One region of the Verrucosispora sp. WMMA2044 genome, then DNA from elsewhere that is predicted to be linked to it. Evidence: riboswitches for the same ligand, from Rfam matches in the RefSeq annotation. Region 1 holds a riboswitch; the other holds the start of a gene.
What was found. Region 1 has a riboswitch for cobalamin ahead of O3597_RS12755 (ribonucleoside-diphosphate reductase subunit alpha). Riboswitches for the same ligand answer to the same signal wherever they lie in the genome.

Region 1 (4,206 bases):
CGTGGCGGTCGGCGCGATCGCCACCAGCAGCGAGTTCCGCAGCCCGTGGCGGCCGATCCGCTCCCGCAGCGCGGTCCACCGCTGCGCCTGCGTCACCTCCGCGCCCCACAGGTCCGGATGCAACTCACCCTTCGCGGCACGGGTTTCGGCGTACGCCGGATGCGGGCCGAACCGCTCGGCCAGACCCGCCGACGTCTCCAGCGCGGTCAGGAAGATCTCCTCCTGCACCCGGGTCGACAGTTCCCGCGCCGACGCCGAGTCGAACGGCAGCCGCAGGGTGAACAACGCGTCCTGCAGACCCATCAGCCCGAGCCCGACCGGACGCCAACGCGGGTTCGACACCGCCGTCTGCTCGGCCGGGTAGTAGTTGATGTCGATCACCCGGTCGAGGAACACCACCGCCGTGCGTACCGTGGCGCGCAGCCTCTCCCAGTCGACGCCGTCGGCGGTGACGTGCGCGCCCAGGTTCACCGACCCGAGGTTGCACACCGCCGTCTCGGTGTCGTTGTTGACCTCCAGGATCTCGGTGCACAGGTTCGACAGGTGGATCGTGTTGCCGGGCGCACCGGTCTGATTGGACAGCCGGTTCGCGGCGTCCTTGAACGTCATCCACCCGTTGCCGGTCTGCGCGAGCGTACGCATCATCCGCCCGTACAGGTCGCGGGCCTTGACGGTCCGGACGGCCTTCTTCTCCGCCGCCCGGTACGCCTCGTCGAACGCCTCGCCGAACAGGTCCGGCAGCTCCGGCGCGTCCGACGGGTCGACGAGCGACCAGTCACCGTCCGCCTCGACCCGCCGCATGAACTCGTCGGGGATCCAGTTGGCCAGGTTCAGGTTGTGGGTACGCCGGGACTCCTCCCCGGTGTTGTCCCGCAACTCCAGGAACTCCTCGATGTCCGGGTGCCACGGCTCCAGGTACACGCAGGCCGCGCCCTTGCGCCGGCCACCCTGGTTGACCGCCGCCACCCCGGCGTCGAGCGTCTTCAGGAACGGCACGATGCCGTTGGAGCGGCCGTTGGTGCCCCGGATCAACGCGCCCCGACCGCGCACCCGCGACCAGGAGATGCCGATCCCGCCGGAGAACTTCGACAGCTTCGCCACCTGGTGGTAGCGCTCGTAGATCGAGTCGAGTTCGTCGCGCGGCGAGTCGACCAGGAAACACGACGACATCTGGGTGTGCCGGGTGCCCGAGTTGAACAGCGTCGGTGAACTCGGCAGGTAGGCCAGGCTCGACATCAGCCGGTAGAACCCGATCGCCTCGCCCGGCGTCTGCGACAGCCCGCAGGCCACCCGCAGCAGCCAGTACTGCGGCGTCTCCACCACCAGGCGGGTCTGCGGATGCCGCAGCAGGTAGCGGTCCGCGACGGTGCGCAGCCCGAAGTACTCGAACCGCAGGTCACCGTCCGGATCCACCGCGTCGTCCAGCTTGCGCGCGTTACGGGCCACGAATGCGGCGGTGGCGTCCCCGATCAGCCCCAGGCCGTGGGCGTACCGGATGGACTGGCTGAAGCTGGCCACCTGCTGCCCACGGACCTCCTTGTCCACGTACGCGGCCAGCAACCGCGCCGCCAGCTTCGAGTACTGCGGTTCCTCACCGATCAGCTCGGCGGCCGTCTGGATGGACAGCTTGTCCAGCTCGGCGGTGGTGGCACCGTCGTACAGCCCGCTGATGGTCTTGGTGGCCACCCGCAGCGGATCCACCTCGTCGAGGTCGGCCACCCACCGCTCCACCGCCCGGACGATCTTGTTCACGTCCACCGGTTCCGTGGCGCCGTCGCGTTTGCGGACCTGCATCACCTGCCGGCGCTGCTCCGACACAGCTGGGCCGGAGGCCGCCATCTCCCGCACGACCGTCACGTCTCTCTCCTCGCGCCGTCTACCGAGGGCCTCGGACACGCGGGAGGACGCCACGGAATCCGCGCAGGCGGCGCGGCCCGTTCATGGCGTCGGCCGTCCCACGCGGCCTGCGGCCGCCGCCCACGAGTGCGGGCGGCGTGCTGGCAGGTCTTCGGACTCGTGGGCGTGCTCGCGCGCTCCTACTGGCCGTCGCTTCCCAGGCCGGAGCCCAGTGCTTCGTGACGGCTGTCGTTCCCACTCACCGCTGCGGGGCAGCCCCGGATTTCCACCGGGTTCCCTCTTGCCTCGGCCGCCCCGGATGGGCGCCCGAACCAGCTACGGGTGACACCATATATGGGCGACCCACCAACGCAAGACACCAGATGGTGTGTCGGCGTGTCCGTGCAACGGATGTCCCTCCGGATCCGCGCTCGGGCGTCCCGGAAGGTTTGACGTGATCTGCCATGCTGGCCGCGTGAAACCCAACCTGGAGCGGATCCCAGGACAGCAGGACCGACTCGCGGAGCAGATCCTCGCCCGCGCGCCGCGACGCATCGAGCAGAATTTCGTACGCTCCCTCGAACCCACCACCGCGCTCGCCCTCGGCCGCTACGGTGCCCGCCTCGCCACCCTGGCGTTGCGGCAGAACTCGGTCGACCTGCTACGTCGCTCGGTGCTGGCGACCGGACTCGCCGGATGCTTGGCGTCCGATGACGACCGGGACATCATGGTGGCGCTGGCGGTGCCGTGGATCGTGGCACAGCAGCTCGGAGCATCCCCGGCCGAGGTGTTCGCCACGGTCAGCGCAACTCTTCCGGAGGGGCCGGCAGCCCGCCTGGTCCAAGCCTTCGGTGCCTGTACCAACATCACCTTGGAAGCCTTCGGCTGGGAGCTGGTGACGACCGCCGACGGCCCGGACTTCCGTCCGGTTCCCTGATCACGCTCGCCGCAGTGCCGGACATGAGTTGACGGCACCCCGCGTACGAAACTGCCTCCGGCTGGGCCCTCGACGCTACGACGTCCCGCAGGAGCACCGCGTCCAGGCGGTGAACCGGGTGGTCAGCTCACCCGCATCTGCGGCCGGCAAGTCGTCCAGCGCGGCCGTGAGCAGCGCGCCCACGTACATCGACAGCCCGACGCGATCCCGGCCGTACGCCTCACCGAGCCGTACCCGCGCCGGAGCGCACGGCCACACCGGTTCGCCGTCGCAGGTGCCGCACGTCCACTGCGGCCGGCGCGGTAGGTGCTGGTCGCCAAGGCGGCAGGGCAGGGCGTCGACAGCGCGACCGATCCGGATCGCTTCAGCGGCCATAGCGTCGCGGTAGCGCACGGGTCGCCCGGTCATGCCGGCCACCGCGCGTTACGCCGCGCCTGATCGAGCAGGCGTCGCCGGGCCGCGTCCTGCTCGATTTCCTGCCACCGTTGCCCGGTGCCGGCCGGCGGCACGGACCACCGCCGCCGCAGCCACCACCGAAACCTGCGCCACACGCCCACCGCCGCCACCTCCGCCAGGTCGTAAAGGGGGTGGCGGCGCTGCACGGGGGAACACCACCGCCACCCGCAAACATCGTGCGATGACGGCGTGTGCCCAGGTCAGAGGCTCGGTGTCCGCTACGGGTTGACGGACAGGCCCAAGTCGCGGACAGCGGCGTCAACCTGCCCGGCCAGGCGTCGGGAGGCCGTTGACACCGCGATGGACCGTGCCCGCTCCAGCACCCGCTGCGCCGAGCCACTGTCCCCGGCCCGGCCGTGGGCGATGGCCAGGTGCACGAGGTGCCGACCGTGCCAGTCGGCGCTCTCGGCCGTCTCGTCCACCCCCGCCGTGCCGGCGGTCAACAGTTCGACGGCTCGGTCGTTGGCCCGCGCGTCCCGGTCGCCCAAGTACCGCCACACGATGCCCTGCTGTACCGCGTAGAAGGCCGGGGTGTACCAGTACCCCCACGCGGGCAGTGGCGTCTCTGCCGCCTCGGTGGCCAGGTCGGCGGCTTGCGTGAGCATCTGCCGCACGTCGGTCGGGCACGCCCCAGCCATGGCCAGCCCACGCGCCTCCTGGCCGGCGGAGTACGCGCGCAACGCCGTGTTGGCTCGCGGATCAATCCGGGCGGCCCGGGACAGCCCGATCATCTCTGGCAGGTCGCCGCGACCCTCCGCCCGGTGGCCCTGGAAGGACAGTACGGTCGCCGTCAGGTCGGCGTTGCTGGCCTCTGTGGACCATTGCAGACTGCGGTCCAGCCATACACGGGCGGTCCGGTCGTCACCGTTGGCGATACCGAGCCAACCGGCGAACTGCGCCCACTGCGCAGCCATGTCGACCACCGCCGGCCGCACTTGGTGGCCAGCCTCGCGCAGCAGCGACCCGATCGTGTCGAG
Region 2 (4,206 bases), 1.1 Mb from region 1:
GGGACCGTACGGTGCCCTCACCACCGCCGCCCGTACCCGGGAGAACACCCTGCTGATCGCCGGTGGTATCGGCATCACTCCGATCCGGGCGCTGCTGGAGGACCCGGAACTGACCGGAGACGTCGTGGTGCTCTACCGGGCCCGCACGACCGCCGACGCGGTACTGATCGGTGAGCTGCGCGATCTGGCCGAGGCCAGGGGCGCCCGCCTGCATCTGCTGACCGGTCGCACCGCCGACGGCAGCCAGCCGTTCAGCCCGGAGAGCCTGAGCGACCTGGTTCCCGACATCGCCGAGCGCGACGTCTACCTGTGCGGTCCCGCGGCGATGGCCAGCACCGTGCAGCGCAGCCTCCGCGCCCTGCGGGTTCCAGCCCGCCAACGGCATGTCGAGGCGTTCCGGTTGGGGGTGTGAACCTCACCGGCCGACAGTGCGCGGGCGAGCGGAAGGGGCCCGGGAAACCCGTCGCGGACCGTGACGGCCTGCTGCTAGTTTGTCCAAGGCCGTGCGAGAGACCGAGGAGGTGGTACCCGTGAACGTTTCGACATGGGTGCTCCCCCGCGGGGTCACGGTCGGGCGGTAGGTCGTCCGGGAGCGCCTTTCATGCGTACTCCCGAAAGGCACGACCATGCGATTCACCTCCGAACGACACCTCGACGACGGCGTTCTCGAGCGCGCGTTCACGCTCGGCGACATCCCGGGTTTCCTGTGGACACCCGCGTTCGCGACAGCACAGGTCCCGCTGATCCTGCTCGGTCACCCGCCACTCGGGCTGGGCCGGATGTACCCACGTTTGGTGGCGCGGGCCCGGCGCGCCGCAGCGGATGGTTTCGCCGCCGCCGCGATCGAGCTGCCCGGCAGCGGTGACCGGCCGCGTTGGGCCGCTGCCGAGCGGGCCCGCGCCGAACTGCACCGGGTGCTGGCGGCGGGCGAGGCGGTGAGCGACGAGATCGTGGACGCTCTCGTCCTCCCGCTCGTCGACCGGGCCGTGCCGGAATCGCAGGCTGCCCTGGACGCCTTCCTGTCGCTGCCCGAGGTCGGCGGCCCTGTCGGGTACTCGGGGGGAGTGATCTCGATCGGCATTCGGCTCGCGGTGGTCGAGCCCCGGATCGTGGCCGCCGGGCTTTTCGCCGGAAGTTTCGTGCCGCGCCTCATCGTCGAACAGGCCCGGCAGGTCACCATTCCGCTGCACGTGCTGTTGCAGTGGGATGACGAGGGCAACGACCGGCAGGCGGCGCTGGAGCTGTTCGACGCCTTCGGCTCCACGGAGAAGACGCTGCACGCCAACATGGGCGGACACACGGGTGTGCCCTGGTACGCGGGGGAGGACGCGGGCCGGTTCTTCGCCCGGCACCTACGCTAGCCGGGCCTCGGCCGGCTCGCCGTCCCGCAGGCCGGGCACCCCGGGCCCAGCCGCCGGTGTGGCCCGTACGATGGCCGGTGGTGCTGGTTCGTCCCGCCCGTGTGGGTGGGGCGTCGCAAGAGGGAACCCGGTGCGAATCCGGGACTGCCCCGCAGCGGTGAGTGGGAACGACCGCCGTCAACAAAGCACTGGACCGTGAGGTCTGGGAAGCGACGGCCAGTAGGCGACCTGGTGTCATGCCCGCGAGTCCGAAGACCTGCCAGTGCTGCGCACGCCGCCGGCGTGCGTCGCCGGCGGTCCCGTGGGAGGACCAGGGCGGAAGCCGGTACCCGAGGTGTACCCGTCTTCCCTCCCGTGTCCGCCGGACACTTCGAGGGAAGGAACCCTTGGTGAGTACCGCATTCGGGCAGAGCACCGTGCTCGGCTACCCACGCATCGGCGCGAACCGTGAACTGAAGAAGGCCGTCGAGGCGTACTGGGCCGGCACCGTCGACGCCGAGGCTCTGGCCAGCACCGCCGCTGGGCTGCGGGCGCAGGTGTGGCGGACGCTGCGCGACGCCCGTCTCGACGCGATCCCGTCGAACACCTTCTCCTACTACGACCAGATGCTCGACACGGCGGTCGCTGTGGGCGCGGTCCCGACCCGGTTCAGCCGGCTGGGCCTGTCCGCGCTGGACACCTACTTCGCCATGGCACGTGGTGTCGACGCCGAGCCGGCGTTGGAACTGACGAAGTGGTTCGACACCAACTACCACTACCTGGTGCCGGAGATCGCCCCGGACACCGTCTTCACCGCCAACCCGGCGAAGGCGCTGGACGAGTACGCCGAAGCCCGCGGCCTGGGCATCACCACCCGGCCGGTGTTCGTCGGACCGGCCACGTTCCTGCTGCTGGCCAAGGGCGTCGATCCGTTCGCCCGGCTCGACGACCTGGTCCAGGCCTACGCCCGGATTCTCGCCGAGCTGGCGCACGCGGGCGTCGGCTGGGTGCAACTGGACGAGCCCGCCTACGCCGCCGACCGCAGCCCAGCCGAGATCGACGCCCTGGGCCGCGCCTACACCCGGCTCGGTGAGCTCACGCACCGACCGCGGATCTTCGTGGCGACATACTTCGGCGACCTCGGCGACGCGCTGCCGGCCCTGCTGGACACCCCGGTCGACGCCGTCGGCCTGGACCTGGTCGCCGGCGCGGGCAACCTGCACCGTCTCGCCGCCGCCGGACCACTTGGTGGCAAGACCATCGTCGCCGGCCTGGTCGACGGTCGGAACGTCTGGCGTACCGACCTGCGGGCCGCCGTAGCGGCCGGCGCGACGGTCGCCGGACTGGCCGACCACGTCGCCGTCTCCTCGTCCTGCTCGCTGCTGCACGTGCCGGTCGACCTGTCCGCCGAGACACACCTCGACCCCCGGCTGTCCGAGCGGCTGGCGTTCGCCCGGCAGAAGGTCGACGAGATCGTCCTGCTCGGCCGGGCGCTGCGCGACGGCACCACGGCGCTGCCCGCGCCCCTGCCGGCCACCCCGGCCGACTGGCGTCACGACGACGTACGCGGCCGCCTCGCCGCGCTGCGCCCGGCCGACCGGCAGCGCGGCGACTATCCCACCCGGGCCGCCCGGCAGCAGCAACGGCTGGGCCTGCCGGAGTTGCCGACCACCACGATCGGGTCGTTTCCGCAGACCGCCGAGCTGCGCCGGGCCCGCGCCGCACACCGGGCCGGCAGCCTCGACGACGCCGGCTACGCGTCGCGGATCCGCGCGGAGGTGGCGCAGGTCATCCGGTTGCAGGAACGACTGGGCCTGGACGTGCTCGTGCACGGGGAACCGGAGCGCAACGACATGGTGCAGTACTTCGGCGAGCAACTCGACGGCTTCGCCGCCACGCGTCACGGCTGGGTGCAGTCCTACGGCTCCCGCTGCGTACGCCCGCCGATCATCTACGGCGACGTGTCGCGCAGGGCCCCGATGACCGTCGAGTGGTCGACCTACGCGCAGTCGCTGACCAGCAAACCGGTCAAGGGCATGCTCACCGGCCCGGTAACCATCCTGGCCTGGTCGTTCGTCCGCACCGACCAGCCCCTCGCGGACACCGCCGACCAGGTCGCGCTGGCCCTGCGCGACGAGTGCCGCGACCTGGAGTCCGCCGGGATCCGGGTCATCCAGGTCGACGAACCAGCGCTACGGGAGACGCTGCCGCTGCGCAGGGCCGACCAGCAGGCGTACCTGGACTGGGCGGTGGCGGCGTTCCGCCTGGCCACCAGCGGCGTCGCCGACGACACCCAGATTCACACCCACCTGTGCTACTCCGAGTTCGGCGAGGTGATCGGCGCCATCGACGCCCTCGACGCGGACGTCACCAGCATCGAGGCGTCCCGGTCCAAGATGGAGGTGCTCGACGACCTGGCCGCGATCGGCTACGGCCGGGGCGTCGGCCCGGGCGTCTGGGACATCCACTCGCCCCGGGTGCCGTCGCGCGACGAGGTGATCGAGGCGCTGCGTCGGGCCGTCGCGGCCGTGCCGGCCCGCCGGTTGTGGGTGAATCCGGACTGCGGCCTGAAGACGCGCGGCTATCCGGAGGTCGAGGCGTCCCTGCGGCACCTGGTCGCCGCCGCCGAAGAGGTACGCGGGAGCTGACCGCACCGGGCCGGGCGGTACCGACGACACGCGACCGCCCGGCTCGTGGTCGGTGAGCCCGTCGCCGACCGCGCCCGGACCGGGGCACCCGCACCCCGCCCGGGACCGCGACGTGGCAGGTGGTGACCTTGCTGCGCAGCGGCCGCTCGTACGGCAGACTCGGCGGATCATGCGTTACGGGCCCGGTGGTGCTTCCGTGGCGGCGCGGGCCGGCGAGT

Region 2: linked by a shared signal. The riboswitch ahead of metE (5-methyltetrahydropteroyltriglutamate--homocysteine S-methyltransferase) and the one ahead of O3597_RS12755 (ribonucleoside-diphosphate reductase subunit alpha) in region 1 are both predicted to bind cobalamin.

What each region holds. Positions count from the first base shown of each region.
Region 1 is NZ_CP114913.1:2,829,677-2,833,882, forward strand. Features, by position in the region: gene O3597_RS12755 (ribonucleoside-diphosphate reductase subunit alpha) at 1-1,839, opposite strand, end outside; cobalamin riboswitch at 1,982-2,188, opposite strand; gene O3597_RS12760 (hypothetical protein) at 2,312-2,773, shown strand; gene O3597_RS12765 (hypothetical protein) at 2,849-3,181, opposite strand; gene O3597_RS12770 (hypothetical protein) at 3,178-3,375, opposite strand; gene O3597_RS12775 (helix-turn-helix transcriptional regulator) at 3,448-4,206, opposite strand, start outside.
Region 2 is NZ_CP114913.1:1,700,949-1,705,154, forward strand. Features, by position in the region: gene O3597_RS07760 (ferredoxin reductase family protein) at 1-412, shown strand, start outside; gene O3597_RS07765 (alpha/beta hydrolase) at 627-1,361, shown strand; cobalamin riboswitch at 1,429-1,640, shown strand; gene metE (5-methyltetrahydropteroyltriglutamate--homocysteine S-methyltransferase) at 1,751-3,988, shown strand.